3 regions of the Herminiimonas sp. Marseille-P9896 genome follow, and region 2 is predicted to be linked to each of the others. Evidence: riboswitches for the same ligand, from Rfam matches in the RefSeq annotation. Region 2 holds a riboswitch; each other region holds the start of a gene.
The links. A riboswitch is a leader RNA that binds a small molecule or an ion and turns the genes downstream of it on or off. The one in region 2 is predicted to bind thiamine pyrophosphate.
Positions count from the first base shown of each region.

Region 1: linked by a shared signal. The riboswitch ahead of H7U06_RS00975 (TonB-dependent siderophore receptor) and the one ahead of thiC (phosphomethylpyrimidine synthase ThiC) in region 2 are both predicted to bind thiamine pyrophosphate.
Region 3: linked by a shared signal. The riboswitch ahead of H7U06_RS06505 (cytosine permease) and the one ahead of thiC (phosphomethylpyrimidine synthase ThiC) in region 2 are both predicted to bind thiamine pyrophosphate.

Region 1 covers NZ_CAJEVT010000001.1:194,593-205,320, forward strand. The annotation lists gene pnuC (nicotinamide riboside transporter PnuC) at 1-21, shown strand, start outside; gene H7U06_RS00970 (AAA family ATPase) at 18-548, shown strand; gene H7U06_RS00975 (TonB-dependent siderophore receptor) at 752-2,938, opposite strand; TPP riboswitch at 2,999-3,102, opposite strand; gene H7U06_RS00980 (hypothetical protein) at 3,233-3,529, opposite strand; gene H7U06_RS00985 (GreA/GreB family elongation factor) at 3,593-4,120, opposite strand; gene H7U06_RS00990 (DNA glycosylase AlkZ-like family protein) at 4,206-5,303, opposite strand; gene H7U06_RS00995 (4-oxalocrotonate tautomerase) at 5,377-5,562, opposite strand; gene H7U06_RS01000 (class II aldolase/adducin family protein) at 5,597-6,355, opposite strand; gene ahpC (alkyl hydroperoxide reductase subunit C) at 6,684-7,247, shown strand; gene ahpF (alkyl hydroperoxide reductase subunit F) at 7,342-8,937, shown strand; gene H7U06_RS01015 (hypothetical protein) at 9,007-9,372, opposite strand; gene H7U06_RS01020 (diguanylate cyclase) at 9,567-10,508, shown strand; gene H7U06_RS01025 (OmpW family protein) at 10,648-10,728, shown strand, end outside.
Region 2 covers NZ_CAJEVT010000004.1:147,075-157,802, forward strand. The annotation lists gene H7U06_RS15350 (LysR family transcriptional regulator) at 83-988, opposite strand; gene gcl (glyoxylate carboligase) at 1,096-2,844, shown strand; gene hyi (hydroxypyruvate isomerase) at 2,846-3,625, shown strand; gene glxR (2-hydroxy-3-oxopropionate reductase) at 3,723-4,610, shown strand; gene H7U06_RS15370 (glycerate kinase) at 4,699-5,964, shown strand; gene pyk (pyruvate kinase) at 6,042-7,460, shown strand; TPP riboswitch at 7,646-7,754, shown strand; gene thiC (phosphomethylpyrimidine synthase ThiC) at 7,873-9,786, shown strand; gene thiS (sulfur carrier protein ThiS) at 9,786-9,989, shown strand; gene H7U06_RS15390 (thiazole synthase) at 10,053-10,728, shown strand, end outside.
Region 3 covers NZ_CAJEVT010000002.1:188,823-199,550, forward strand. The annotation lists gene H7U06_RS06480 (autotransporter domain-containing protein) at 1-909, opposite strand, end outside; gene H7U06_RS06485 (ferredoxin--NADP reductase) at 1,408-2,187, shown strand; gene H7U06_RS06490 (efflux RND transporter periplasmic adaptor subunit) at 2,595-4,274, shown strand; gene H7U06_RS06495 (MacB family efflux pump subunit) at 4,274-6,259, shown strand; gene H7U06_RS06500 (efflux transporter outer membrane subunit) at 6,261-7,679, shown strand; gene H7U06_RS06505 (cytosine permease) at 7,739-9,028, opposite strand; TPP riboswitch at 9,083-9,178, opposite strand; gene H7U06_RS06510 (nuclear transport factor 2 family protein) at 9,486-9,923, shown strand; gene H7U06_RS06515 (methylglyoxal synthase) at 10,234-10,728, shown strand, end outside.

The sequences.
Region 1 (10,728 bases), on a different contig from region 2:
GAACAGGAGCTGCAGCAATGACCAGCCCGGTACGACGTATCGCATTACTCGGCGCAGAATCGACCGGCAAATCGACACTGGCTGCGGCATTGGCAGATCACTACCAAACCGTCTGGGTGCCTGAGTATCTGCGTGAATTTGTGGAAGTGAATAAACGCACGCCGCAAGCACACGAGCAGATACTGATTGCGCAAACCCAAATCGCGCGGGAAGACTTGGCCATTGAGCAGGCAAATCGCTATCTGTTCTGTGACACCACGCCGTTGATGACGGCGCTCTATAGCGAATTCTATTTTGGTGCAGCTGATGCGGCACTCATGGAGTTGGCGCGTGAACATCGCTATGACTGCACCATCGTGGCTGAACCGAGTAATCCTTGGGTTGCTGATGGATTGCAGCGGGAATCGGATAGTGTGCGGCAGGAAGTGCACAGGCGTTTGCTGCGGCAATTAGATAGCGAACGGATAGCCTATTTGCTGGTTGCCGGGGATACTGAAGAGCGGGTGAAGCAAGTTGCTGCTTACTTGCTAAGGCAAGATTTATTTTAGCTTGCTAATACTGCTCTATCTTCGATCAGACTTGGTTTGCCGGGGGTGGCCCGGCGGCCACTCACTTTTCTTGTCTCGCCAAGAAAAGTAAGCAAAAGAAAGCGATCACGGCCTCTTTGCATTTGATGCATACGCTTTTCTTAAAGTACAAATAAAAAATGCCACCTGGCTACGGTGGCATTTTTAAAATCAAACAAACTAAATCAGAAATCGACCTGCGCCGACAACCTGAACAAACGCGGCGCTCCCGGAATCAAATACCCACCAAAGGCATTCGCCGAATCACCCCAATAGAATTTGTTGAATACGTTATCCACGCCAAAACGGAAGGTCGTAGTCTTACCGCTGATCTTGGTTGCATAACGTGCACCCAGATTCAACACATGGTAACCATCCACTCTTTTATCCAGCGAAGCAATCTGGCTGTTAGGTGCAAATACCTTGCTGGTCGAGTAGATCCAGGTTGCGTTCAATTTCACCGCAGGCATTTGCGGCAAAGCATAGTCAGCATAAACCGCTGATTTGAACTTAGGCACGTTACCAACGCGTTTACCTTCAATCGCGGAATCACCGGTATCCACTGCCTTTGCTTCCATCGCAGTGAAGCTGGCACCCAACATCAGGTCACGCGTTGCACGACCCTGCAATGCGAACTCCAAACCACGATTGATTTGCTCACCAGCCGCCACATACGCTGCAGTAGTTGCAGTCGCGGTCAAGTCCGATGCTTTTACATATTCGTTGCGACGTTTGATCTGGAACAGCGCAGCAGAAACGGTGACATCCGGTGTGATGTCAGCCTTTACACCGACTTCGATCTGTTTCGATTTGTATGGATCAAGCACCGACTCCTGGTTAGGCAAACCCGACGGGATTTCGCCACCTGGTTCCAGGCCTTGTGCATACGATGCGTAGAAAGAAAGATTCGATTTCGGGCTGTACACCACCGCAACGTTAGGCAAGACAAAGCCTTCGTCGGTATTACGGATATTTGTGCCATCAGCTGCAAACTGCACACGCTTCAACTTGGTATAACGCACACCTGCAATCACCTTGAATTGCTCGTTGAGTGCGATTGCATCTTGCACGAAGACGGAGCGCTCATCATCCTTGCGACGCAGCGCGACCGGCAAGGCTTGCTCCGGCACCAAAGCACGTTGTGGCAAAGTATAGATATTGCCCGGCAAACCGCCGACGGTCGAAGTGAACAAGTAATCTGCGAAGTTGTCCCGACGATTCAACGTTGACACACCTGTGGTCAGGTCATGCTTCACGCTACCTGTTGCAAACTTGCCTTGCAACAAAGCCTGCGTGGTCATGACCGAACGCTTGTCGTTCTCACGGCGCAGGTCGTACAAACCAAAGTCGCCGTTTGAGCAATAACCGAATGCGAGGCCTTGCGACGGACAGCCGGATGACAACGCCACCGCATCATCCCTACGCAATTCGAATTTATTAGCCTGCAAAGTCGTACGCCAGTTGTCATTCAACTCGTACTCAAATTTGACGCCCAGGTTGTTGGTGTCGTCAGTAACCGGCAAACTCCAGGTCTGGTTGTTCAACATAGTCTTGCCACTGACGCCGGTCGGTATGCGCTGCTCAGGACCGAGCAACTGGAAGCCCGGCACCGTCAGCTGCGACTTATGCTGGTAATCCATATCCACTTGCAGCAAGGCACGTGGGCTGATGCGCCAGTCGAAGGAACCGGAGACGAAACGACGGTCACCGTTTGAACCTTTTACATACGATTTGATGTCTTCGGCAGCGGCATTGATGCGATAGCCAAAACGCTTGTCGTCGGAACGACCGCCGAGATCAATCGCGCTGTATATCGTGCCGCGCTCACGCACTTCAAAGGTAGCCGACCGCACCGGTGTGTCGGTAGGGCGTTTGGTTACGTAATTGAGGATACCGCCAGCCGAGGCGATACCTGCTTGCATGCCAGCCAGGCCCTTCAGGATTTCCAGACGCTCCTTGTTTTCCATCGGGATCGCGGAATGCGCGAGGATGACCATGCCGTCCTTGCGATAGTTCGAGCCCATGTCCAGCGTGAAGCCGCGGATCGCGAACCAGTCGGACAGACCGACCGCGTTATAGGAGTTCTGTACGCTGGCATCGTATTTCACCGCATCGGTTGCGGTACGTATGCTGCGTTCCTGCATCTGTTCAGCAGTGATGACGCTAATGGATGCGGGTGTCTGCAACAAAGGTGTTTCCGTGAAACCGCCAACGCTGGCATTGCGTGCGATACCGTCAGGTGCCGATTCGGAAGTGACGACCACTTCGGGCAAGACGTTTTCAGCAGACTCTGCCATGGCGACAGGCGCAAACGCACAGGCTTGGGCAACAGCCAGGGCAATCAGGGAACGACGGGAATGTGGTGCAGACATGTTTTGTTCAATCAATCGCGTTAGAAAAACCAATGCGCGCGAAGGAATGGACAAAGAAATTGCGTGGACTTTGCGCTTCCCTACGCTGGCATTATCCAGGTCAGGTACGGAGGGTTTTATCTCACCCGAAGACGTTTAACTCTTCAGGACCCCTAGCGTGGCCGAATGGTAACACGAAAGAAGAAGCGGACGGAATGGCATTTTTGCTGCAAGTTGCCGCAAATTTCGCCGATCTTAACCGAGGTCAACAAAACGGCGGGGCCTGCCCGCCGGATCGTCAACAGCTGATACGGCTTATTTGACCTTTTTGGTGATCGCCGATGTGCCCTGGCGGATACGCGTAATACCGGAGGTTACAGAGATGGGATCGCTGGCAGGGAAGCTCAGGTCCAATGCGGTATCAAGCAATTCGTCCTTCGCTTTTTCCTGCTTGGACGGTTCGCTGTCATGCGGCATTTCTGCCACCGGATCACTGGCAGGAAAGGTCGCCTCCAATGCATCGTCCAGCAGCTCTTCGTCATGTGTATGCATTGTTACGTCGGACGGTTTACCTGCAACTGCCGGTTTCGCTTTGGAACTGTGCTCTGTCATGTGAGACTCCTTGCGATGGTAGATAGTGCGCTTAACTATAGGACAACGTGCAACAACACACGTTCAACTGCTGCGCGGATAACGTACTGTCAACACTTGCAACTCTTCGTCACCGGCTGGTGTCTCTAACGATACCGCATTGCCTTCGTGCGCACCCAGCAGGCTTTGCGCGAGTGGTGATAACCAGCTGATTCGCCCTTGCGCCGGATCCAGCTCATCCAGGCCCACTATAGTCACCCGATGCCGCTCGCCTGCGGCATTGTCGTATTCCACCGTTGCACCAAAGAATATCTGGTCGCCATCTGCATGCACACTGGCATCGACTATCTCTGCCGTTTCCAGGCGAGTCTGCAAGTAATGGATGCGTGTATCAATTTCGCGTAGCGATGCTTCCGGCGCGGATTCCATATCGGCACTTTCAGCGTCTGCCTGTAAAGCCGCAGGTCGTGCGACATCCAGCAAATGCTGCAATTCTGTTTGCAGTGCTTGATAACCATCGGGCGTGATGTAGTTCCTGACGCCGACCGGCATCTCCGGCATTGGCGATACCGCATCGTCGTCATTCGTTTCTTTTACAAATGCCTTGTTCATGATCGCACTCCTGCCACTACACATGCATAGACGACTACCTTAGCGCATCCTGGGAGAAACTGCTGTACGTTGCAGCACGAAGGCATCAACGTGGACTAAGGAAGAGTTCCATACGATGTAGCTCTTCCTCCAATGCATTGCGGAAAGCGGCCGCTTTGGGTGCTGGACCTGCCGCATAGCCGAATGTAGCTTCCGGTTGGCCATCACGCGCCGACACATTCGCCCAGCCTATGACCTGATCACGCCAGAGCATGGGCAACGCGTAGTAACCGTACTGGCGTCGGGCTGGCGGCGTATAGGCTTCGAATTTGTAGGTCCAGTCCCAGAGCAAGGCGAAGCGACGCCGATCCCAGACCACCGGATCAAAAGGTGCGAGTAATCGCACACTATCGTCGACAGCATAGCGACGTGAACGAGGGTTTTCATCGACTGGCCAGTACCAGGTGGTGCCATCAATACGACAGCTGGCCAGATGCTCACGTGCCAGTCGCAGTGCTGCTTGCGTCTGCGCCGCCAGATGGGGTGCTCCGTAGCCTAGCAAGCGCGCCAGGTAAGTCAGGCTGGCGGCTGGCAATGGCGCGTATTTGCGCAGTATCAATTCGAGCAGGGCGGCCGCACGTAGTGCACCGGCCGTGGGGCTATCATCCGCAGGTGGATGCGTCGCCACTTCGTAGACACGTGTACCACTATCGCGTCGCTTCACCCGCAACAGCCCGCGGTAATGCATACCATCCAGCAATTGCGTGCTGGCATTGCTGGAGCCACCCCAATAGTTTTGCACACGTCCGTGCGCGAAATGTTGTTCGACCTCGCGTGGATGAACCACACCGCGCTCACGCACGAAGGCCAGTACGTCAGCCGCCTTGCGCTGGGTTTCGGCATTCCAGGTTTTCTTAGGCTGACGTGGATGCATCAGCGCCAGATGTGTACTTGGCAGGAAGCCGTAGTTGACGAAGCAGTCTTCGTCGATCGCGAGACGCGCATAGCGACGTTCCAGATCACCGGCACGATAATCCTTGACGCGATGACGCAGCGTTAAGTCCTGTGCCCGGGCTGGCGCTCGTATCGGATCTGCCTGTACAAAGCCCAGACGCTGGATCGCTGCTGGCAGCGTGGTCGGCCTGAACAAAGTCCGCGCGACCGCGTAGCGACGCAGGTCTTCCAGACTCGGTTGAGTGGGCATGGGAGAGTGAAAGTGCTGATGTACTGCGGACTAGAAGTGCACGCCTGTAAGCGCGTGCACTTCAGCATCGGACTTAAACGTCAGACCAGAGTTTACCGCCAGTCGCCCAGTTTTCACGCTTCACGTCTTCGATGATGATATCGACGGATTCAGCGCTGGAACCCAGAGTCGCGACCGTCGCTTCGGTCACCGCTTTGACGAATGCACGTTTTTGTTCAACGGTACGGCCTTCGAATAATTGCACATTGATGGTAGGCATGAGTTTTCCTTTTTAGTTAGTAGTATTAAAACGATTAGTTACGATAAGACGGCGACACTGCATCCAATTTGCGCAGCAGCGCAGGCCATTCGAGTATGCCTTCCGGCGAGCCGTCGCCCAGCAATTCCTTGTAGGTCTTGGCGCAGATTTCTGGGGCCGGTATATTCAGCGAACCGCCGCCGGATTGTGCTTTCAGCTGAAAAGAGCAGGCTTTGTCCAGCGTATCCATCAGCACATAGGCTTCCGCTATCGTGCGACCGCTGATCAGCGTACCGTGGTTACGCAAGAGCATGGCCGGGTAGTCACCCAGGCGTTCTATCAGGCGCACCTGCTCCACTGGCGACAGAGCCAGGCCTTCATAGTCGTGGTAACCGATCTGTTGATAGAAGCGCATCGCGTGCTGCGACAAGGGCAACAAGCCCCCTTGTTGCATGCCGATCGCGACCCCATTTTCATTATGCAGATGCATGACGCACATCGCATCCGCGCGTGCTGCATGCACCGCACCGTGGATTGCGAAGCCAGTGACATTCACGCGATAGGTCTGGTCGCCGATGATATTGCCCTGCAAGTCGATCTTCACCAGATTGGATGCAGTGATTTCATCGAAGCGGAAGCCAAAAGGATTGATCAGGAAACGACCTTCTTCGCCCGGTACCGTCGCCGATATGTGTGTATAGATCAGGTCGTCCCAATTCTTGAGGGCACATAAATGGTAGCAAGCAGCGAGGTCTATGCGGACCTGCCATTCGGCGGCGCTCATGCCTGCGGGTGGGGTTGCTGGGGTAGTCATATCACCTTGCCAAGTATTTGAAGCAAACGACGCCGTACCGGCGTCACCAAGGTTGAAATTATAGAGTCATAGCGTGCAGCCCGCCGATTCCGGCTGAAATCCGTCGATTTCACATCGATTTTTCTTTAAAAACCGGCTTGTCACACCGGAGTCGCCGTAAGACTGCATAATAGTGGATTCGATATCGGCTATGGCTTCGCCTTCTTGATAGCGAAAATAAATTGATTTACAAAATTAAATCAATTATGCAAATGATGGATACTTGTCTATCATTCGTACTTGTGCAGTAACGAACCCTCTTTTTTTAACCCAACTAAGGAAATACGACATGTCCCTTATTAATACACAGGTCCAGCCATTCAAGACCCAAGCTTTCCACAACGGCAAGTTCATTGAAGTTACCGAACAATCGTTGAAGGGCAAATGGTCCGTGCTGATTTTCATGCCAGCAGCGTTCACATTCAACTGCCCAACCGAAGTTGAAGATGCAGCTGACAGCTATGCAGAATTCCAAAAATTGGGTACCGAAGTTTATATCGTTACAACCGATACCCACTTCTCGCACAAAGTTTGGCACGAAACATCGCCAGCAGTTGGCAAAGCTAAATTCCCATTGGTTGGCGACCCAACTCACCAACTGACCAACGCATTCGGCGTGCACATTCCTGAAGAAGGCCTGTCGCTGCGCGGTACGTTCGTAGTCAATCCAGACGGCGTTATCAAAACCCTGGAAATCCACTCGAACGAAATCGCTCGTGACGTTTCGGAAACTCTGCGCAAGCTGAAAGCTGCTCAATACACAGCAGCTCACCCGAACGAAGTTTGCCCGGCAAAATGGAAAGATGGCGAAAAAACCCTGGCTCCATCGCTGGATCTGGTCGGCAAAATCTAAGTTGTAATTAAGAAGTAGTTGCAAGACTGTCCGGGCCGTGTGGCCCGGACATGCAGGACTTTATTTTTAAACTGAATAGAAAGCAGGGACCATCATGTTAGATGCCAATCTCAAAACCCAATTAGCCGCTTATTTGGAAAAGATCGTGCAACCGATCGAGATCGTTGCGTCACTCGATGGCAGCGACAAATCTCGTGAATTGCAGGAGTTGCTGCAAGAAATCGTCGTGCTGACCGACAAGATCACACTGGTCGAACGCACCGATGACAACGAGCGCAAACCTTCTTTTGTAATCAAGCGCCCGGACGCACACGCAGGCATACAATTCGCCGCGATTCCGATGGGACACGAATTCACTTCTCTGGTCTTGGCCTTGCTGCAAACCGGCGGCCACCCATTGAAACTCGAAGACTCGGTCATTGAACAGATCCGTAACCTGGACGGTGACTACACCTTCGAAACTTATATGTCTTTGTCTTGCCATAACTGCCCGGAAGTGGTGCAGGCGTTCAACGTCATGGCTTTGATCAATCCGCGCATCCGCGCCATCACGATTGATGGTGGTTTGTTCCAGGACGAAGTCAAGGAACGCGAGATCATGGCTGTGCCGACGACCTTCATGAACGGGCAACCGTTCGAGTCTGGTCGCGTCAGCATCGAACAGATCCTGGCCAAGCTCGACACCGGCGGCAACAAACGCAAAGCCGAAGAGCTGAGCGCGAAAGCACCGTATGACGTGCTGATCGTCGGCGGCGGACCTGCAGGTGCAGCAGCAGCGATTTATGCAGCACGCAAAGGCATACGTACTGGTGTAGTTGCTGAACGCTTCGGCGGTCAGGTGCTGGATACGCTGTCGATCGAAAACTTTGTTTCGGTACAGGAAACCGACGGCCCGAAATTCGCCGTCGCGCTGGAACAGCACGTACGCAGCTATGAAGTCGATATCATGAACGTACAGCAGGCGTCCGAGCTGGTACCGGGCAAACTGATCGAGATCAAGTTGAAAGATGGCGGTTCGCTGAAAAGCAAATCCGTGATCCTGGCAACCGGTGCACGCTGGAAAACCATCAACGTGCCGGGCGAAAACGAATACCGTAACAAAGGTGTTGCGTACTGCCCGCACTGCGACGGCCCATTGTTCAAAGGCAAACGTGTAGCAGTCATCGGTGGTGGTAACTCCGGCGTCGAAGCAGCAATCGACCTGGCCGGTATCGTCGGTCATGTGACCCTGATCGAATTCGGCGCAGAATTGCGTGCCGATGCAGTCTTGCAACGCAAGTTGCATAGTCTGGCCAACGTCACTGTGATCACGTCGGCACAAACGACCGAAATCACCGGCGACGGCAAACGCGTCAACGGCCTGGTCTACAAGGATCGCAAAACCGAAGAAAGCAAATCGGTGGAACTGGAAGGCGTCTTTATCCAGATCGGCCTGGTGCCTAACACCGAATGGCTGAAAGGTACGGTTGCCTTGTCGCGTCATGGCGAAATCGAAGTTGACTCGCATGGCCGTACCTCGATACCAGGTGTGTTTGCAGCTGGCGACGTGACCACGGTGCCGTACAAGCAAATCGTGATCGCGGTCGGTGAAGGTGCGAAGGCATCGTTGAGCGCCTTTGATTACCTGATCCGCAGCTCGGATACGGATGAAGTCGAAGCACCAGCGAAGACGGAAGCCGTTACGGCCTAAGCCTGAGTAATACGTAGCTCAATAAAAAAGCCGCAGCAATGCGGCTTTTTCTTTGGCTATAGCCATTACTCAAAAGTTGTATTCACCAAAGACATACTTATCAAAACTGAACTTGGTTCCGCCCGGTAGCGTATCAACCAGGCGCTTGGGATTCTTGGCCGAGATAAAGACATCAGCCATCTGATCCTTGCAGCGGAACTTGGTGGCAGGACTCAATATGGTATTGGCCTTGATACGGATGTGACGGAAGCTCTTGGCCTTTTCGCTACAGATCAGAAAATGCCGCTCCTGGCGAAAACCCGATAAAGGGATGTTCAGCCACCAGCCTTCGTCACCAGCGTAGGGCACGACTGTCGACCATTGTGTATTTTTATCATTCAACAGGTTTGCGTGCAGCTCTTCATTTACCCGTTTCATGGCTTCATTCTTAGTCATATTTCTTCCAGCGATTTGAATACCGACAGCTTATCCATTTTTAGCCGAGAAAAGCACGCAACACTTCATATTTATTGGCTTTACGCGTGATAGAGTGATCGGCAGCAGCATAAGATTTCCATATATAAAAGCCGAAGATGGCGGTAAACAGCTGTACGCCGACTCATGACGCTAAACTATCGAAGCTGGAAAAGATGAACGATATTGCACCAAAGGTGGAGCTGGATAGCTCCGTCTATAAGACTTTGCTTGAGTCCACCAAAGCCATACCGTGGAAGATAGACTGGGCCACCATGCAGTTCACCTACATCGGCCCGCAGATCGAAGGCGTGCTCGGCTGGCCGCAGGATAGCTGGGTTTCGGTGAACGACTGGGCATCGCGTATCCACCCGGATGAACGCGACGCCATCGTCAACTTTTGCGTCGCGCAATCGCAAGCCGGTGCCGACCACGAAGCCGACTATCGGGCGCTGGCACAAAACGGCGACTACGTCTGGATACGTGATGTCGTACACGTGGCGCGCAAACCGGATGGCACAGTCGATGCGCTGATCGGCTTCATGTTCGATATCAATGAACGGAAAAAAACCGAAGCCAAGCTGATCGACCTGCAAAAGGAACTGGAAACCCTGTCCTTCAAGGATGGCCTGACCGGCGTTGCGAACCGCCGCATGTTCGACTCGGTCATGGAACTGGAATGGGCGAATGCCAAAAATGACAAGCGACCTATCTCCATCATCATGTTGGATATTGATTACTTCAAGCAATACAACGATCACTACGGTCACATCCAGGGCGACCATTGCCTCAAGCAAGTTGCACAAACCCTGAGTAGTGCTGCGAGCCGCTCACGCGATTTCTTCGGCCGCTTTGGCGGCGAGGAATTCATCCTCGTCCTGCCGGAAACCAATGAAGTTGCTGCCCTGACTGTAGCTGAGCGTTGCCGCAAGCTGATCGCAGATCAATGTATCCCACACGAGAAATCCGGCATCGGTCAACGCCTGACCATCAGCCTCGGCGTGCATACCGTCATCCCATGTTATGGGGATGAGCCTCTGCAATTCATAGAAGAAGTAGACCGCAGGCTTTATCGGGCGAAACAAAAAGGGCGCGACTGTATCGCCACCGACGCGTAAATTTTACAAATCCCGATTATGTGACTGTTGCGAAATCGCTTAATCATTCAACCAGCAGTTGTAGAACTTTTTTGAAGAGGGTAATGTAAGAACGCATTCCAAAAAACTGCCGAAGCATAACAACATGAGGGGACTAATAATGACAAAACCTTTAAGTGTGCTATCCAAACTTGCCGCTGTATCTGTACTTGCGGCAGTTGCTTTACCCGCAGCAGCGCAG
Region 2 (10,728 bases):
AGCTGATGTTGATAAAAAAGCCCGCTGCTGCGGGCTTTTTTTATGGGGCTTGATAATGCTTGCGGCGTAAGTCAGTGTGCGCTTACCTGCTCCAATAACCCGGCTGGCTATACATGGCCTTCAAGTGCGAAATGAAAAGACGCACCTTGGCCGGTACATTCCGCTGCTGCGGATAGACCGCCATGATGTCGTACTCAGGGATCGCATAATCGTCGAGGACAGTTTCCAGCATGCCGCTCTCCAGCTGGCTTTGGATCTCCCATACGGAGCGCCAGGCGATACCCAGGCCTTCGGTCATCCAGCGATGCAGCAATTCACCGTCATTGCAGTCCAGGCTGCCCTGCGCACGTACTGAGACGGTTTTGCCGCGGTAGTTGAAGTACCAGCCGCGTTGCTGCCCGCCTTGTAGGTTGAAAGCAAGGCAATTGTGATTGGCAAGGTCGTCCAGTGTCTTGGGTTTGCCGTGTTTTTTGAAGTATTCCCGGGTGCCGCAGACTACCCGCTTATTGGCCGCCAGTTTGATAGCAACGAAATTGGGGTCGATATTACCGCCAATACGTATGCCCATGTCATAACCTTCTTGCACCAGGTCCACCACGCGGTCAGTCAGGTTGAAAGACATTTTGAGGCCGGGATGCTGGTCCAGGAATTCCTGCGCATAGGGTGCGACGTGCTGGCGGCCGAAGGAAGCGGGGGCGGACACGATCAAGTGCCCGGTGACCTTGTTATTGCCGGCGGACAATGCGCTTTCAGCATGTTCCAGTTCACTGAGCATTTTACGGCAGTGTTCGAGGTATACTGAGCCCTCTTCCGTCAGGGCCAGGCGCCGTGTAGAACGATGCAGCAGGCGGACGCCCAGGCGTTTTTCCAGGGTATCGATGCGGCGCCCGACCATCACAGGTGTGACCTGCAAGGCTAGGGCCGCAGCGGCAAAGCTATTATGCTCAACCGCCATCACAAATGCCTCGATCTGTTTGAGCTTGTCCATTCGATACCTGAAGTATTTAATTGGTTAATTAATAGTCCTATTCTAAAAGTAATCCATATGAATTACTATGCAGCGTAGGAAAATTTCATTTCAATGGAGATTATGTAATGGCAAAGATGACAGCAGCCCAGGCAGCAGTTTGGGTAATGCAGAAAGAAGGTATTGATCAGGCCTTCGGCGTTCCAGGCGCAGCGATCAATCCGTTTTACTCCGCCATGCAAAAGCAAGGCACCATCAAACACATTCTGGCGCGTCACGTAGAAGGCGCGACACACATGGCTGAGGGTTACACCCGCGCCAAATCCGGCAATATCGGTGTTGCTCTGGCTACCTCGGGTCCAGGCGGCACAGACATGGTTACCGGTCTGTACTCGGCTATCGCTGACTCGATTCCTATCTTGTGCGTTACCGGCCAGGCTCCACGTGCACGTTTGCACAAAGAAGACTTCCAGGCTGTTGATATCGAATCGATCTCGAAACCAGTAACCAAATGGTCGGTTATGGTTCGTGAACCAGCATTGGTTCCACAAGTATTCCAACAAGCATTCCACATCATGCGCTCCGGCCGTCCAGGTCCTGTGCTGATCGATTTGCCGTTCGACGTACAAGTTGCTGAAATCGAATTCGATCCAGATCTGTACGAGCCATTGCCAGTGTACAAACCACAGGCAACTCGCAAGCAAATCGAAGCTGCAATCACAATGCTGAACGCTGCAGAGCGTCCATTGCTGATCTCTGGTGGCGGCGTTATCAATGCAAACGCAACCCCATTGATGCTCGAATTCGCTGAGCTGGTAAACGTTCCTGTCGTTCCAACCCTGATGGGCTGGGGCACCGTACCTGACGATCACCCGTTGATGGTTGGTATGGTTGGTCTGCAAACATCGCATCGCTACGGTAACGCGACCATGTTGGCTTCGGACTTCGCATTCGGTATCGGTAACCGTTGGGCTAACCGTTTCACCGGTTCGATCGACGTGTTCACCAAAGATCGTAAATTCGTCCACATCGACATCGAACCGACACAAATCGGTCGCGTGTTTGGTCCAGACCTCGGTATCACTTCCGACGCTGGCGCAGCACTGAAACTGATGATCGAAGTAGCGAAAGAATTGAAAGCTGCTGGCAAACTGAAAAACCGTGATGCATGGTTGGCTGAGTGCCAAGAACGCAAACGCACTATGTTGCGTAAAACGGATTTCGACGTAACCCCGATCAAACCACAACGTGTTTACCAAGAAATGAACGCAGTGTTCGGCAAAACCGCACGCTACATTTCGAACATCGGTTTGTCGCAAATCGCTGCGGGTCAATTCCTGCACGTGTACAAAGAACGTAACTGGATCAACTGCGGTCAAGCAGGTCCATTGGGCTGGACTATCCCAGCTGCTCTGGGTGTCCGGGCTGCCGATCCAACCAGCGAAATCGTTGCTATCACAGGCGATTACGACTTCCAGTTCCTGATCGAAGAATTGGCTGCAGGCGCGCAATTCAACCTGCCTTACATCCACGTTCTGGTGAACAACTCGTACCTGGGCCTGATCCGTCAAGCACAACGTATGTTCACAATGGACTACTGTGTATCGCTGGCTTTCGACAACATCAACTCGACCGAAAACGCTTCGTACGGTGTTGATCACGTTAAAGTTACCGAAGGTTTGGGCTGCAAAGCAATTCGCGTCTACAACCCTGACGACATCGCTCCTGCACTGAAAAAAGCGCAAGAGTGGATCAAAGAATTCAAAGTACCAGTCGTTGTTGAAATCATCCTCGAACGCGTAACCAACATCGCGATGGGTACCGAAATCAACGCGATCAACGAATTCGAAGAAATCATCGACGTTAAGGGTGCTTAAGATGACGAAACTTGCTGCTAATCTGACGATGCTGTTCAATGAGGTTCCATTCATGGACCGCTTTGAACAAGCTGCAAAGAATGGCTTCAAAGGCGTTGAATTCCTGTTCCCATACGATTTCCCTGCGGCTGATGTCGCAGCGAAATTGAAAGAGAACAACCTGGAAATGGTTTTGCACAATCTGCCAGCCGGTAACTGGGCTGGTGGTGAGCGCGGTATTGCTTGCCACCCTGATCGTGTAGAAGAGTTCAAAGCTGGCGTGGACAAAGCAATTGAATACGTCAAAGTGCTCGGCACCAAACAGGTCAACATCCTGTCCGGTATCGTGCCTGCAGGCGTAACGCATGAACAAGCAGAAGCAACCTTGGTTGCGAACTTGAAATATGCGGCTGCTAAATTGAAAGCTGAAGGTATCCCACTGTTGATCGAAGCGATCAACACATTCGATATCCCAGGTTTCTTCCTGACTGGCACGAAACAGACTCTGGACATCATTGCCAAAGTCGGTTCCGACAACCTGTTCTTCCAATACGACATCTATCACATGCAACGCATGGAAGGTGAGTTGGCCAACACGATGAAGAACAACCTCGCGGTTATTCCTCATCTGCAGCTGGCAGACAATCCAGGTCGTTTTGAACCAGGTACAGGCGAAATCAACTACACCTACCTGTTCAAGTTCCTGGACGAAATTGGTTACAAGGGCTGGATCGGTTGTGAGTACAAGCCTAAAGCTGGTACGGTAGAAGGATTGGGCTGGCGCGCAGCGCACGGCCTATAATGTAGCGTCTCTAAGCATACTGAGCGGTCCGACATCGGGCCGCTTAGTATTTTTACTGAGTACGTAGTTCACACTTAAATATAATCAGGAGTCAGTCATGGCAAAAGTTGGATTTATTGGTTTGGGTATCATGGGCGCACCAATGGCGCTGAACCTGCAAAAGGGTGGTCACCAACTGTTTTTGCATGATCAAAAAGCACCAGCCCAAGAATTGATCGACGGCGGCGCAACAGTTTGCAAATCGGGCGCTGAAGTTGCCAAGAGCGCAGACATCATCATCACCATGGTGCCGGATACTCCGCACGTGGACGCAGTTCTGTTCGCAGAAAACGGCGTTGCAGCTGGTCTGGCTAAAGGCAAAATCGTGGTCGACATGAGCTCGATCTCGCCTATCGCTACCAAAGAATTCGCGAAAAAAGTAAATGCACTGGGTTGCGAATACCTGGATGCACCAGTATCCGGCGGTGAAGTCGGTGCTAAAGCAGCTTCGCTGACCATCATGGTTGGTGGTTCGGAAGCAGCGTTCAACACAGTCAAACCATTGTTTGAACTGATGGGTAAAAACATCACCCTGGTTGGCGGCAACGGCGACGGTCAAACCACCAAAGTAGCAAACCAAATCATCGTTGCATTGAACATCCAGGCTGTTTCCGAAGCCCTGTTGTTCGCATCGAAAGCAGGCGCAGATCCAGCAAAAGTTCGTCAAGCTCTGATGGGCGGCTTTGCTAACTCGCGTATTCTGGAAGTACACGGTGAACGTATGGTTAAACGTACTTTCAACCCAGGCTTCCGTATCGAACTGCATCAAAAAGATTTGAACCTGGCATTGCAAGGTGCAAAGGCAATGGGCGTATCGTTGCCTAACACTGCAAACACTCAGGAATTGATGAACGCATGCGCAGCAAATGGCATGAGCGGTCTGGATCACTCGGCACTGTGCCGCGCGATCGAAATCATGTCGAACCACGAAATCGCCAAGGCGTAATTCGTTCGACTGATTTAAGTACTGCTGCCGGCATTGCACTCAGGTGCAATGCCGGTTTGATTCAAAATTTTTAAAAGTAGCTTGCCCCATGTCGATAGATCCACGTCAGTTTTTGAATGACCTGTATGCCACCGCAGTTGAGGCCGTGAGCGCACAGAAGTGCATGCCCGCCTATCTGCCCAAGCAATCTGCCAAGGGTCGCACCCTGGTGATCGGTGCCGGTAAAGGTGCTGCAGCTATGGCCAAGGTAGTTGAAGATACGTGGCCAGGCAAAGTAGAAGGCTTGATCGTGACGCGTTATGGTCACGGCGCTGACTGCAAACAAATTGAAGTAGTAGAAGCGGCACATCCGGTACCGGATGAAGCTGGCCGTCAGGCAGCTGGCCGTATGCTGGAACTGGTCAAGGGTTTGACCGAAGATGATCTGGTGCTGTGCCTGATCACTGGCGGTGGTTCCGCCTTGCTGAGCTTGCCGGGTGAAGGCATCACGCTTGAGCAAAAACAAGCATTGAACAAAGCCCTGCTGAAAAGCGGCGCAACGATTTCCGAAATGAACTGCGTGCGTAAGCACCTGTCCGCTATCAAGGGTGGTCGCCTGGCGTTGGCATGTGCCCCGGCACGTGTCGTGACGCTGCTGATCTCCGATGTGCCGGGTGATGATCCTGGTGTGATTGCCAGCGGTCCTACCTTGCCAGATCCGACCACTTGCGCAGAATCGCTCGCGATCCTGAAAAAGTACGGCATTGATATTCCAGAAAACATCCTGAAGCATCTCGAATCCGGCGCTGGTGAAACACCGAAGCCGGGTGACCCGCGTTTCGCGCGCAATGAACACCATGTAATGGCAACAGCACAGCATGCGCTGGAAGCCGCTGCGGCTAAAGCACGCGCTGCCGGCATCACGCCTTACATCCTGTCCAATGATCTCGAAGGTGAGTCGCGTGACGTTGGTATGGTACATGCAGCATTAGCGAAGCAAGTCGCTAAGTATGGCCAGCCATTTGCGAAACCATGCGTCATCCTGTCCGGTGGCGAAACGACTGTTACCGTCCGCGGCAAAGGTCGTGGCGGCCGCAATGCAGAATTCCTGTTGAGCCTGGCAGTATCCCTGCAAGGTACCGCTGGTATCCATGCATTGGCATGCGACACCGATGGTATCGATGGTTCGGAAGACAACGCTGGCGCCATCTATCAGCCTGATTCATGGACACGCGCCGCTGAGCAAGGCCTGAATGCCAAAGCCATGTTGGAGAACAACGATGGTTATGGTTTCTTCAGCGCACTCGGCGATCTGATCGTCAGTGGTCCGACACGTACCAACGTGAATGACTTCCGCGCCATCCTGATTTTGTAATTTATTTTCCCGCTGTGTCTGTGATCCAGGCATAGCGGTATTCATTTTTCATTTTTCATTTAAGAAGAAGATCTGTCATGAGACGTAATCGCAAAGCAAAAATCGTTGCTACCCTGGGCCCAGCAAGTGGTGATCTGGAAACCATCAGCGCATTGTTTGAAGCTGGTGTGGACATGTTCCGCTTCAACTTCAGCCATGGTTCGCACGAAGATCACCGCGCACGTCACGAAATCGTGCGTAGCCTGGAAACCAAATATGGCCGTCCAGTTGCCATCCTCTGTGATCTGCAAGGTCCGAAGATTCGTCTGGGTACCTTCAACGGCGATTCCGCGGTGTTGACTGAAGGTTCGCAATTCGTGCTCGACCGCGATCAGACGCCAGGTGATGCAACACGCGTTTACCTGCCACATCCTGAGTTGTTTGCAGTTGTCAAAGCTGGTCAAAACCTGTTGTTCGATGACGGCAAAATTCGTGTTTCGATCGAGAGCAACTCGGGTGACCGCATCGTCACACGTGTGACTACAGGCGGCAAGATTTCGAACCGCAAAGGCGTCAACGTACCAGACGCAATTCTGCCTATCCCTGCAATGACACCGAAAGATCTGGTTGATCTGGAATTTGCATTGTCGTTGGGCGTGGACTGGGTAGCTCTGTCGTTCGTGCAACAAGTTTCCGATATCGAAGATGCACGCAAGATCATCGGCGACCGCGCTCTGATCCAATCGAAGATCGAAAAACCAGCAGCAATGCTCGACATCGATGCGATTTGTAAAGCTTCTGACTCCGTCATGGTTGCTCGTGGTGATCTGGGTGTTGAACTGCCGATCTCGCAAGTGCCGCGCGCTCAAAAAGAAATCATCCGTGTATCGCGTAAATACGGCCGTCCAACCATCGTTGCAACACACATGTTGGAATCGATGACCGAATCGCCTATGCCTACCCGTGCAGAAGCATCGGACGTTGCCAACGCCATTTACGAAGGCGCAGATGCCGTGATGTTGTCCGCAGAATCGGCCAGCGGCAAGAACCCTGTTCGTGCTGTGCAAATGATGGACAGCATCATCAAGGAAGTGGAAAACGATCCGGTCTACCGCACACTGCTGGATGCACAGCAAGTGGCACCACGTCCAACGCCGGAAGATGCAATCTGCAACGCCTTGCGTGACACCACCGCTGCGATCAAAGCTGTCGCTACTGTGACATACACCAAATCCGGTAGCACCAGCATGAGCGCTGCGCGTGTACGTCCGACCACATCGATCCTGAGCATCACTCCAGAACTGAAGACTGCACGTCGTCTGGCATGGGTCTGGGGTATCCACTCGATCGTTGGTGGCCAGGATGTTAAGTCTGTTGATGACATGGTCAGCGAAGCAGTGGCGGCCGCCGTGCATGAAGGTTTTGCCACGAAGGGTGATTACATCGCTATCTCGGCTGGCTTGCCATTCGGTGAATCGGGTACAACCAACTTGTTGCACATCGCAACAGTTAAGTAATACCTGAGTTGTAACAGTTTCTGGAAAACAGCATGCTTGCCGTTTTCCAGAACTGACATGAATGGTTTGTTTTCCGGTAGGCAAGCAAGCCATTCATGTCAGATGTAAAAGTTTGATCCGGGTCAATTGACATAGTCGTTTTATTGCATAGACTCGCGTTGTAGTTTGTTGCACCCGTTGTAGAAGTAAAAAGCTAGGGGTCCTAGGCAGATGCATACCGCATCCCGCCGGGTGAGAAAAACCCTTGAACCTGATCTGGATAATGCCAGCGAAGGGAAGCTAACGAAGACCAGTTGTATCGCATCAAGATTTGAATTGCATCGTCCTCGCTGCAACTCCTTTTTGAATCGCTACCTGTCCTCGAAACCTCCTTAGCTGGCTCCAAGCCACTGTAGTTAGCCAAGGAGCCAAAATGAATGCCAATCCCCAATTTCTGTCTGCCACAGCGACAGTAGACGAAGCAGCGATCCAGCCGCTGCCGAATTCCCGCAAAATTTATATCGAAGGTTCGCGTCCCGACATCCGCGTGCCTATGCGTGAGATTACGCAGTCTGATACGCCAGCCTCGTTCGGTTTTGAAAAGAACCCGCCTATCTATGTGTACGACACCTCGGGTCCCTACACCGATCCTGCGGCGAAGATAGATATCCGTTCCGGCCTGAACACACCGCGCCTGCCGTGGATACTGGAACGCGCCGACACGGAAGAATTGCCGGGCCCGACTTCGGAATACGGCATAGAACGCCTGAACGATCCGAAGCTGGCCGAGCTGCGTTTCAATCTGCATCGCAAACCACGTCGCGCATTGGCAGGTAAAAACGTCTCGCAAATGCACTACGCACGTCAGGGCATCATCACACCGGAAATGGAATTCGTGGCGATTCGTGAAAACATGAATCGTCGCGCCTATCTGGAAGAGCTGAAAAAATCCGGCCCTAAAGGTGAAAAGCTGGCCGAGTTAATGGGGCGTCAGCATCCGGGGCAATCATTCGGTGCTGCGATCCCGCAAGAGATCACTGCCGAATTTGTGCGCAGTGAAATCGCACGTGGTCGTGCCATTATTCCGGCCAACATCAATCACCCGGAAATCGAACCTATGATCATAGGCCGTAACTTCCTGGTCAAAATCAACGCGAACATCGGTAACTCGGCGGTCACTTCTTCCATCGGTGAAGAAGTCGAAAAAATGACCTGGGCGATACGTTGGGGCGGCGATAACGTGATGGATCTGTCGACCGGCAAACATATCCATGAAACACGTGAATGGATTATCCGCAACTCACCTGTGCCTATCGGCACCGTGCCGATTTATCAGGCACTGGAAAAAGTAAATGGCAAGGCCGAAGATCTGACCTGGGAAATCTTCCGCGACACGCTGATAGAGCAGGCCGAGCAGGGCGTCGATTACTTCACCATCCATGCTGGTGTCTTGCTGCGCTATGTGCCACTGACCGCGAAGCGCATGACCGGCATCGTGTCGCGTGGTGGCTCCATCATGGCGAAGTGGTGTCTCGCGCATCACAAGGAGTCTTTCCTGTACGAACATTTCGAAGACATTTGCGAAATCATGAAAGCGTATGACGTGTCCTTCAGCCTGGGTGATGGTTTGCGTCCTGGTTCCATTTACGATGCCAACGATGAAGCACAACTCGGTGAACTGAAAACCCTGGGTGAGCTGACGCAGGTAGCATGGAAGCACGACGTGCAAGTCATGATCGAAGGTCCGGGTCATGTACCTATGCACTTGATCAAGGAAAACATGGATCTGCAACTGGAGCAGTGTCATGAAGCGCCGTTCTACACACTCGGACCTTTGACTACTGATATTGCACCCGGCTATGACCACATCACCTCGGGCATAGGTGCAGCGCAGATCGGCTGGTACGGTACCGCGATGCTGTGCTACGTCACACCGAAGGAACATTTGGGCTTGCCGAACAAGGTCGACGTCAAGGACGGCATCATCACTTACAAAATCGCCGCGCATGCCGCTGATCTGGCCAAAGGACATATAGGCGCACAGATACGCGATAACGCATTGTCGAAAGCGCGCTTTGAATTCCGTTGGGAAGATCAGTTCAACATCGGACTGGACCCGGACAAAGCACGTGAATTCCATGATGAAACCTTGCCCAAGGATTCAGCCAAGGTCGCGCATTTCTGCTCGATGTGCGGGCCGCATTTCTGTTCGATGAAGATTACGCAGGAAGTGCGTGATTACGCCGCCAAGCAAGGCATCACAGAAATCCAGGCTTTGAAAGCCGGGATGGAAGTGAAGGCCATCGAGTTCGTGAAAAGCGGTGCAGAGATTTATCAAAAACAATGATGATCACGCTACAGCTGAATGGCAATGCGCATCAGGTCGAAGACGGTAGTAGCGTCGCCGACCTGGTTGCGTCCTTGTCGTTGACTGGCAAAGCCATCGCCGTCGCGATCAACCGTGAAGTGCTGTCTGACAGCGATTGGCCGCAGCGACAGCTATTGCCGACAGATGCGGTTGATATTGTGCGTGCGATAGGCGGCGGTTGATTCATCTGTAAGCAGCGAGGCAGGTTCGCTTGCCTCGCTATTCTTCTTAAACAGGAGTGATCCATGAGCAGTACCCATTTCCCTGACGACCAATTGACGATCGCAGGCACCACTTACCGTTCCCGCCTGTTGGTAGGCAGCGGTAAATACAAAGACCTCGAGCAAACACGTGCTGCCAGCGAAGCAAGTGGTGCACAAATCGTCACCGTTGCTATCCGTCGCGTCAACATCGGGCAGGACCCGAATGCGCCTAGCTTGCTTGATGTACTGCCACCATCCGAATACACCTTGCTGCCGAACTCGGCTGGTTGCTACAACGCAGCTGATGCGGTCTACACCTTGCAACTGGGTCGTGAAATCCTCGGCGGCCACAAGCTGTGCAAGCTGGAAGTGCTGGGCGATGAAAAGACCCTGTTTCCGAACATGCCGGAAACCCTGAAAGCAGCAGAAACGCTGGTCAAGGATGGCTTTGATGTCATGGTCTATTGCAGCGATGATCCTATCCAGGCGCGCATGCTGGAAGACATCGGTTGTGCCGCCATCATGCCGCTGGCTTCGCTGATCGGCTCCGGCATGGGCATCCTCAACCCTTGGAACCTGTCGCTCATCATTGAGCAAAGCAAAGTCCCGGTCATCGTCGATGCTGGCGTTGGTACGGCTTCGGATGCAGCGATTGCAATGGAACTGGGTTGCGATGGCGTGCTGATGAACACAGCCATTGCTGGTGCGCAAGATCCGG
Region 3 (10,728 bases), on a different contig from region 2:
CATATTGATGACGACCGGGTTGAGTATGCTGATGCCGGATGTGGTGACGCCATTCACGACTTTGTCGAATACCACGCCGTTAGGGGTGACGGATGTAACGATCAGGCGATCAACGCCGATCAGGTTCGCATCTGCCGTTGCGGCGATCGGATCACCGCCATCCACACCGTGGCGCGGGCCGGTGATGGTGCCATAGTTCAGGATGGCGACATTCTTCATGCCGTTTTCTATCGCGACGCCGTCGGCTGCCGAGAAAGCGCTGCTTGGGCAGCTGGTGGTGCCCAGGTAGTCAGGGCACTTGGTGTTGACGATGCCGGTCGAGAAAATCTGGCCGTAGTTGGTCAACAGGGTATTCGAGCCGAGGCGCAGCGCGTCGTCGCCGGTGGAGCTGATAACGGCCAGTTTGTTGCTGGCCGAGCCGTTGATAATTTGATTGCCGGTGGTCGTGAAGTCGACGTCGACCTTGATCGCGCGCTTGCCGCCAGCATTCACACCTGTTTGCGAAATGGTGCCCTGGTTATTGATGACGAAGCTGTCGGTGGCTTTGCCTACACGTATAGCTACGTCGCCCACTGCATTGATGACACCGCCGAGGTAGTTGTTGATGGTGATGTTGGTTGCAGCGGCATTGGCATCTATGCCACGGCCACCAGTGGCCTGGCTGATGGTGCCGTAGTTGTTGATGACGGAGGTGCCGGCGTTGACGGTAATCGCGGCGTTGCTGTTTGGCGTGGAAACGATCAGGCTGGCACCTTGCTGTACTGTGGCAGTCGCAGCAGTCAGCGTTTTGGCGACGGTGTCATTTGTTCCAGTAGTGACAGTGAATTGGGCATAGGCAGGCAGGGCAAAAACGGCTTGTAGTGCTATTACCAGCGGGAGTGGCCGTAGCTGTTTGTCACTGAAACGCATGTTTAGTCTCCGAATAAATTGCCGGATTATGCGTAGGCCAAATGACAGCTTGATTACAGTTTTGTTACGGTTTGGTGAACAACAACAAATTTTTAACTAGTCCCTTGTTTGGGGCAAAAGCTTGGGTATACACCCGTAAATTCATATGGGCAGCTGTGCTTTAAGCGTTCTGGTTATAAGCAAATGACAATTCCATCATTATCAGAACGGTGCAGACCCTGTATCCTGACGAGCAATGTTGCCGAGTTATAAGGCATCCGTTATAATGAGAACGATTCTCAAGTAGTGTGTTCTGACCCATCTCCATCATGCAGTGCAGTTGGTAATGCTTACTGCTGGCCTGCTGATGTCTGCGGTAGTTCAGTCCCGACTGGTAAAATACCGGCTCCTTTTTCCCGGGAAACTCGGGAGCATCTGTCGGCACGCTCGCAATTTGTTTGCCCGTCTGCCTCGCTTGTTTGTACAAAAACAATTTGATATTTAGGATGTATTGATTTTATGGCTGCTTTTGACACTGTTCGTGTTCTCTCTGTCCACCACTGGAACGACACGCTGTTTTCTTTCACCACCACCCGTGAACCAAGCTTCCGCTTTGAAAGCGGCCATTTCGTCATGATCGGTTTGCCGATCGATGGCAAGAATGTGTTGCGTGCTTATAGTATTGCCAGCCCGTCGTGGGAAGAGCATCTGGAATTCCTGTCGATCAAGGTACAGGACGGTGCGTTGACCAAACATCTGCAAAACCTGAAAGTTGGTGATGAAGTACTGGTCGGCCGCAAGCCTACCGGTACGCTGGTTATTTCCGATCTGCTGCCAGCCAAACGTTTGTTCCTGTTCGGTAGCGGTACTGGCCTCGCTCCATTCATGAGCATCATCCGTGATCCGGATACCTACGAGCGCTTCGACCAGGTCGTCCTGGTACACGGTGTGCGTCTGGTGAGCGAGCTGGCTTACCGTGATTACGTCGCCAATGAATTGCTGCAAATTGAAGGCCTGGGTGAAGAGATTGCCGCCAAGTTGCTGTACTACCCAACCGTGACACGCGAACCTTTCGTCAATGAAGGTCGTATCACAACCGCAATCTCGACCGGCAAAATGTGCGAAGACCTGGGCATCGATCCTATGAGCCCGCTGACTGACCGTGCGATGATTTGCGGTAGCCCTGAGATGTTGAAAGACACCGCTGGCGAACTCGACAAACTCGGCTTTGAAGTATCGCCAGGTATAGGTCAGCCAGGTGACTACGTGATCGAACGCGCTTTCGTCGATCGCGGCTAATATCCTCCCGGGAGCGGCAGCAGTTGTCTGCCGCAATCCAGAAAAAGGCGCTGAATGTTGAACGAACATTCAGCGCCTTTTTTATTGTCTGTCGCACTTCACAAATCTTTACCTTATGGATACAGGGATAGTCTTGATTATGCGTGGCAGACTCGTTATCTTTAGGTGCCGTTAAGCCGGTGCTGTTATTGCCCCGGATGCACGTCACACGCCAGCCACGCCATTACGTTTTGGAATAGCCAGCCAGTCCGGGCAGGACTTGTGCACCATCCGTAATTTCCTTGTCATGCCCATGCTTCAAGATGGCGCATTCATCCAGCGCCGCCCTTGAACTTGCAGTCTGCGTCAGATGTACTTTCGTGCTGTATCTACCAACTTAATCGCTCATTTTTCGTATGCCTTTGTCCATGAAGTCCACCTCCTTTCTCACCGGCCTGCGCCAGCGTCTCTTCAGTCGTCGCGCATTGATAGCCTTATTGATCGTACTGGTGGCGGCTGCCAGCTATTGGGGCTGGAAGAAGTTCTATGGCAAAAAGGATCCGCGCGAAATGTATCAGGTCGCCGAAGTGCAGCGCGGCGATATCCAGGATCTGGTCACGGCAACCGGTACCGTGCAGCCGCTGGAGTATGTGGATGTCGGTGCACAGGTCTCGGGGCAATTGAAGAAGCTGTACATAGAAGTTGGTTCGGTCGTGAAAGAGGGCGACTTGCTGGCCGAGATCGACCCTACCGTTTTCCTGGCACAAGTGGATGCGCGCCGTGCGGGGTTGCGCAATCAATTGGCGACGATGAAAGATCGCGAATCGCAACTGGCACTCGCAACCTTGCAATACAACCGGCAGAAAAACCTGATGGCGGCCGATGCCACTACTGCCGATTCCATGCAAACAGCAGAAGCAGCATTGCGTTCGGCCAAGGCGCAAATCGATGCCTTGCAGGCGCAGATCGAACAGACACAATCCACCTTGCGTGCCGACGAAGCCAATCTCAACTACGCAAAAATTTATGCGCCCATGGATGGCACAGTGGTTTCACTGACTGCACGCCAGGGCCAGACCTTGAATGCAAACCAGACCGCACCGACCATCTTGCGCATCGCTGATCTGTCGACGATGACAGTACAGACCCAGGTTTCGGAAGCGGAAGTCGGCAAGCTGCGCAAGGGTATGGAAGTCTACTTCACCACATTGGGTAGCCAGGGACGTCGCTGGTATGGTGCGCTGCGCAAGGTCGAGCCTACGCCTACTGTGACCAACAACGTGGTCTTGTATAACGCCTTGTTTGACGTACCGAATAAAAACCAGGCCTTGTTGCCGAGTATGACGACACAAGTTTTCTTCATCGCGGCAACCGCGAAAGATGCCTTGCTGGTGCCGACTGCGGCAGTCACTACCAGTCGTGGTACCGGTGGTCGTCGTGATCGTGGTGATGGTAATGAACGCAAGGCGGCCGAGCAAAAAGGTAGTGCTGCTGGCGATAAGAAAACCACAGACAAGAAAGCTGAGAAGCCGGAAGCTGGCAAACCTGCGGCGCTAGCTGCGACGGCAAATACCGACAAAGCCAAAGCCGGTAGCCATCCGTTTGCCAACATGACTTCGGAAGAACGTCGTGCTGCTCTGGAAAAAATGTCGCCAGAAGAACGTGACGCCATGCGTGAGCGCCGCCGTGCCTTGCGTGAAGCTGAGAAGGCGGCAGAGACACCTGCGACGGATACAGCAGTAGCCGCTGTTGCCGCTAAAAAGGAAGAAGCTAAATCCGCCAGGGGTGAAAAATCAGCGACGGATAATGCCAGGGACACTCAACGAGTGGAATCAACCAGCAGTGGCTTCGCTGAACAAGCTGTTACCCGTGCAGTCCGCACTGGCACCGTCAAAGTGATAGGCAAGGACGGCAATATCGAACAGCGTAAAGTCGAGCTGGGCGTGACCAATCGTGTACAGATGCAAGTACTGAGTGGCCTGGAAGAGGGTGACACCGTTGTCCTCGGGCCCAAACTGCCGCCATCGACCAAACGTCCGGTATCGCCTGCTAACCAGCAAGGCGGCATGCCGCCAGGCATGGGCGGACCATCGGGCCGGGGTCGTTAATGGACGAGCAGATGGACATGGACGTCGTGAGTAACATCACGCGTCCCCATGATGAAACACCGCTGATAGAACTGCGCGGTGTCACCAAGACGTACCGCAATGGCGGGCTCGAAGTCGAGGTATTGCACGGCATAGACCTGAAGGTTTATGAAGGCGAATTCGTCGCCATCATGGGCGCGTCGGGTTCCGGCAAGTCGACCTTGATGAACATCCTCGGGTGCCTGGATAGGCCGACCACCGGTAGTTATCACTTCATGGGACGCGACGTTTCCGGCTTTGAGCGTGATGAGCTGGCGATGTTGCGTCGTGACGATTTTGGCTTTGTGTTCCAGAGCTATAACCTGATTGCTTCAGCCAGCGCAGCGGAGAACGTCGAAGTACCTGCGATGTATTCCGGCTTGCCGCCAGCCGAGCGACATGCACGGGCGCTGGCCTTGCTGAGCGAACTCGGGTTGGAAGAGCGTTCGCATCACAGGCCTAATCAATTGTCCGGTGGTCAGCAGCAACGGGTATCCATTTCGCGCGCGCTGATGAATGGCGGCCGCATCATCCTGGCCGATGAGCCAACTGGTGCGCTGGATAGTAAAAGTGGACAGGACGTGATGAAGCTGCTGGCCGACTTGTCGGCACGTGGTCATACAGTTCTCTTGATTACACATGCAAAGGAAGTTGCGGATCACGCACAACGCCTGATCGAGATCAAGGATGGCCACATCCTGTCCGATCCGGGACCTGCGCAAAAAATGCCGACCCAGGCCGAGTTCGTACGTCCGTTGGTGACAGGTGTCTGTTCACGTCTCGGCGATATGCTGGAAGCCGCCAAGATGGCCTTGCGTTCCTTGCGTGCGAACTTCTTCCGTTCTGTACTGACGCTGCTGGGTATTGTGATTGGTGTCGCGTCGGTGATCGCGATGCTGGCGATCGGTGACGGTGCCAAGGCAGAGGTGGTCGAGCGCATCAGCGCGATGGGTTCCAATTTGCTGCTGGTACGACCTGGTGTGCCTAACCAGCGCGGCTTCAATAGCACTGCGACGCTGGTGGTTGACGATGTAAGGGCGATTGATGAGTTGCCGAATGTGCTGGCCGCAGTGCCGGAGCAAAGCAGCAGCGTGACCTTGCGCTTTGGTACTTCGGATACTTCGACCAGCGTGACGGGTACCTCGGCCAAATTCCCGCTGGCGCGACAATGGCCAGTCGCGCAGGGTACTTTCTTCAGTGAAGAAGACGAATCGAATTACGCCGCCGTTGCGGTGCTCGGCAAAACGGTAGCAACTGCCTTGTTTGCGGATGAAAATCCTATCGGTGAATTTGTCCTGGTGAATAACCTGTTGTTCCAGGTCGTCGGTGTGATGTCGGAACGCGGGGCGTCGCCTATGGGTTCGGATCAGGATGATGTGGTGTTCGTGCCTTACTCCACCAGCAGCTTGCGTTTGTCGGGCCAGCGTTATCTGCGTAACGTCACGGTAGCGGTAGAGAATGTCGAGCACATAGACGATACGCAGGAAGAAGTCGACAAGCTATTGCTGGAGCGGCATGGCACGGTCGATTACCAGATCCGCAATATGGCCTCCATTATGGAAGCGATGGAGCAGACGCAGAATACGCTGACCATCCTGCTTGGTTCGATTGCGGCGATTTCGCTGCTGGTTGGTGGTATAGGCGTGATGAACATCATGCTGGTATCCGTCACCGAACGTACGCGGGAAATTGGGATCCGCATGGCAACTGGTGCACGTGAAGCCAACATCATGCAGCAGTTCCTGATTGAAGCCGTGGTGGTGTCGGCGATAGGTGGCGCGATCGGTGTAGTCGGTGGGCTGGCGACAGCCGCCGTGATCGATGCCTTCGGTACGCCTATCAAATACTCGCTGACCCCGGTGGTGCTGGCCTTTGGCTGTGCGTTCATGACGGGTCTGGTGTTTGGTTACCTGCCTGCGAAGAAAGCAGCGCAACTCGACCCTGTGGTCGCCTTGTCGGCAGAATGAAATGAAATCCATGAACACACGTATTACTTTCCGTCATACTCGCCTGGCACTGGCCGTCGCTGCCGTGCTGGCCCTGAGCGCCTGCGCCGGGCATATAGATGCGACCAAACCAAATGTTGAGTTGCCTGCCACCTGGGCAGAGTCCCCATCTGCTACCGCCGAATTGCAACGTGACTGGTGGCGCGGCTTTGGCTCGGATGAATTGTCTGGCCTGATCGATCAGGCGCTGGCCAACAATCCTGATTTGAATATTGCAGCAGAGCGCGTGACGCAGGCCGAGATCACGGCGCGCCTGGCCGGTGCTTCCTTATTTCCGTTGCTGACCGTCAGTGCGAATACCGGCGTCGGTTCCAACAAGCCGGGCGTAACGCCTACCGGCTGGACCAAAACGGAGAACACCGGTGTTGCACTCAGCGTCGCCTATGAAGTCGATGTGTGGGGCAGGGTAGCTGCAGTCGCCAGCGGTGCCAATGCCTCATTGAATGCCAGCCGCTATGATATGGAAACCGTGCGCCTGACGCTGACCACGGGTGTGGCGAATGCCTACTTCCAGACACTGGCCTTGCGCGTGCGCCTGAAGGTGGCGCAAGAGAATCTGGCGATTGCCGAGAAGGTTTATGCGATCGTCGAAGCGCGTTACCGCTATGGCTCGGCCTCGGCCCTCGATATGAGTCGTCAGCGCGGCACGGTGCTGGCGCAACGCAATATCCTGCTGCCTTTGCAGGTGCAGGAGCGGCAGACAGTCAGTGCACTGGCAATACTGCTCGGACGTCAGCCGCAAGCCTTGCAGGTAGCGGCACAGGATTTGAACGCATTGATGGTGCCGGAAGTCAGCCCGGGTTTGCCTTCGACACTGATCACGCGCAGGCCTGACCTGGCAAGTGTGGAAGCGCAACTGTATGCGGCCGATGCGAATGTGGCGGCAGCACGTGCGGCTTTGTTGCCGACGATTTCATTGACCGGTAGTGCAGGGAATTCCAGTGCTGCCTTGCTGGCGCTGGGCAATCCTGCATACGGCGTGGGGCTGACGGCTAGCTTTGTGCAGACCTTGTTTGACGGTAATCGCTTGCGTTTGCAAGTGCAGACCAGCGAATCAGTGCGTCGCCAGTTGGTCGAGAGTTACCGTCGCACCGTTTATGCATCGCTGAAAGAAGTCGATGATGCACTCAGCAACGCCAGCCGCAACCTGGCGCAGGAGCAGGCACAAATCGAAATCAGGAAAGAAGCGCGGCGTGCATTGCAATTATCTGAATTGCGCTATCGCGAAGGTGCGGATGATTTGAATACGCTGCTGGATGCGCAGCGTACCTTGTTCTCGGCTGATGACCAGTTGGCGCAGCTGCGTTTGTTGCGCCTGACTGGCACTACCGATGTCTTTAAATCACTGGGTGGTGGCTGGAGCAGGACGCCAGCGCAGTAAGCTGATATGCGAAATAAAAACGGCTGCCAGGGAAACCGGGCAGCCGTTTTTTGTTTAATTTATGCAGATTGCAATGCGGGGCGGCGCGCGATGCGATAAATACTGCCCAGCAGCAGCGTAATCGCCAGTGCGGGCAAGGCCGAGCCGACTACCGGCCACATCATAGGGCATAGATGGAATGCGGCAATGCCGACCAGCCAGATCGCGACCGGCACTACGTTCACACCTTTATCCGTGGCTTCGCCCTTCAATGCCAATTGCGAAATCACCACGCCGAACAAAGGCACAAACACCGAGCTCAGGGTCAGCAGGAATGGTTCGAGGCCATGCATGGGCAGGAACAGCGCGCAGGCAGTTGCAACCAGTGCGAGCGTGATGCCCCAGAAACGTATCGTGAATTTGCCGTGCAGGAAGTTCAGCGAGACCGAGCCGGAATACACGTCACCGTAAGCATTATCCATTTCATCGATCAGGATCAGGCCGAGTGCAATCAGGCCGCCTTGTGCCAGCAGCAGGGTGGTCATCAGGTCGGCACCTGGATTGGAAGTGCTGACGATCAGTACGCCCAAAGCGTGGCACCAGATATTTGCCACCGCGAAGCCGAGCCAGGTGCCACGGAATGTTGTGGCACCCGCCTTGCCGTAGCGCGCGAAGTCAGCCACCAGCGGCAGCCATGACACCGGCATCGCCATCACCAGGTCTATGCCGGCCAGCGTACTCATCGAGCCGTCACCGGCGCGGTGCCAGATTGCATCGAAGCCCTGTGCCTGTGCTTTCAAGGCGAATTGGTAGGTCAGCCAGATCAGCGACAGGATCACCAGCGGCAAGCCGAAGCGACCAACGAACCAGCGCACCAGGCCTATCATCGAACCGGTCGCGAGGCCCACCAGCAGCAAGCCCCAGAACAAGGCAGTGACATACGGCAGCCAGATCGTATCGAGGCCGGTGATGTCCTTGATCAATGCCGTCGTGCCGTCGCGCATGACGACCAGCTCGAATGCGCTCCAGCCTATCAGTTGCACTACGTTCAGGACCACCGGCAATTTGGCGAATGAAGTGCCCAGCGTCTGACACATCAGCACCGGGCTAGACAGGCCGCGTTCAAAACCGATATAGGCGACCAGCGCCAGCAAGGCAGCGCCGAGCACAGAGCCGACGATGATGGCGAACAGTGCGGTCTGTGTGCCAAGTGCAGTGCCAAGGAAAGCGCCGATTTGCATGACCAGCAGGCCGACACCGAGACTGAACCAGAGCGCGGCATGATCGCGGAAGGAAAACACGCGTTCGCTGGCAGGAATGGGAGTGAAAGCGGCATTGCTGCTGGCCGCAGGAGCGTTAGGTAAAGCCATCATGGTCTTTCAAAAAATAGATGGCAGGTCAGCGGATTCGATGCCGCGGCAGCGGCGATGGATTATGTGCTTTCCTGCGCGAGGATTACCTCAATCAGGTTCAACGGGTATCTCTCACCCACGCTATGCGCAGGACCCCGAGCCAAGTTTTCAGACAGGTCGCTACTTTGAGCCAAAAACCGTTTATAGGCAAGCCTCTGCGGGTAGCTGACCGGATTAGTGACGGTCAGGACAAGTCCGACTTGTGCAACTTATAAGTGATTCCGGTGACCAAGCAGGCGAAAAAGCAGAAAAGACTCCAAAAAACTGAACGACCCGGACTCCATAATATTTTTTCACAAAACGGCAGAACTGCCGAAGTCAGGAGGTGACGATTTCATTTGAACAGGTTTCATTTTTTTATTCTTTAATGAAAGGTTCTATTTCTATGTTTTTCCCGCGTACTGTAGTTGTATCTATGCTTGCTTTCGCTTTTGCTGGTCACGTTTATGCCAAGTCTGAAAAGTCTGAAGTGTGTCACGCCACTTCCGAAAAACAGATCGCTTCCTTGTTCGATCGCTGGAACGCCACGCTGCAAACCGGTGATCCGCAAAAAGTGGTCGCCAACTACGCCAGCAAATCCATACTGCTGCCGACTTTGTCGAACAAGCCGCGCCTGACGGCCGAAGAAAAAATTGATTACTTCAAACACTTCATGGAGCACAAGCCGGTCGGCACCATCAACAGCCGCACGATAGAGGTGAACTGCAATAGCGCCAGCGATTCCGGCTTGTATACCTTCAAGTTTGATGATGGCTCGGAAGTGAAGGCGCGTTATACCTACACGTACAAATGGGATGGCCGTGCATGGCTGATCTCCAGCCATCACTCATCTGCGATGCCGGAGAAAAACTAAAACGCTGTTGGAAAATGCCTGGCTTGGAGGTGCGGTGTTTGCGTACTTGGCTGCGCTTGATGCACAGCTATAAACCACAGGCCTAAAAAAGAAATGTCGGGTCGCACAATAAAACTTTGGAGGGGGAGCGACCCGACGAAAAAGGTTGATACTGTATAAAAACACAGTATAACATCGGCGTCGGCAAAAATCAAAAGCGCACATCAAGTCTGTTAAATATTTTCAGCCTTGTTGTACGAAAGATGAATAAAACTTGTCTCCATGATAAAGTTTGTGCGGTGCAATATTGCCCGTCTTCATTTTTATCCCTATGTCTGTTTCCCCGCATCAATTCCGCATCGGTTTAGCCACTAGTCGTACCCATCAGGATGCCCCGAATTCCGTCTTGGCCCGTTTGCTCAATGGCAGCCGTGTCGCGATCGAACAGCATTTGCAGCCGCAACTGATCGTCGTCGGACGCACATTGGATGCGATGGATCATCTGGGCCTGCTGAAGAATTACCCGCACATAGAACGCTTTCCATATGGTCGTCACGGCGGCTTGATGAAGCTGGTGTCACGCGTGGTGGATACCGATCCGACGCGTAGACTGGATGCCGTTATGTATTTGATGGACCCGGTGGATCCGTCCTCCATCTTTCCGGAAGCGGTCGCGCTGAAACGCCAATGCGTGATTCACGGCAAACCTTTCCTGTCGACGCTGGCTGGTGCGCAGGAATGGCTGGAGCTGGAATCCATCGCGACAGGCGCAGCACCGAATCCGGAGCTGGATGCGACCTTCGACCTGCAGCATGAAGGCATCGCG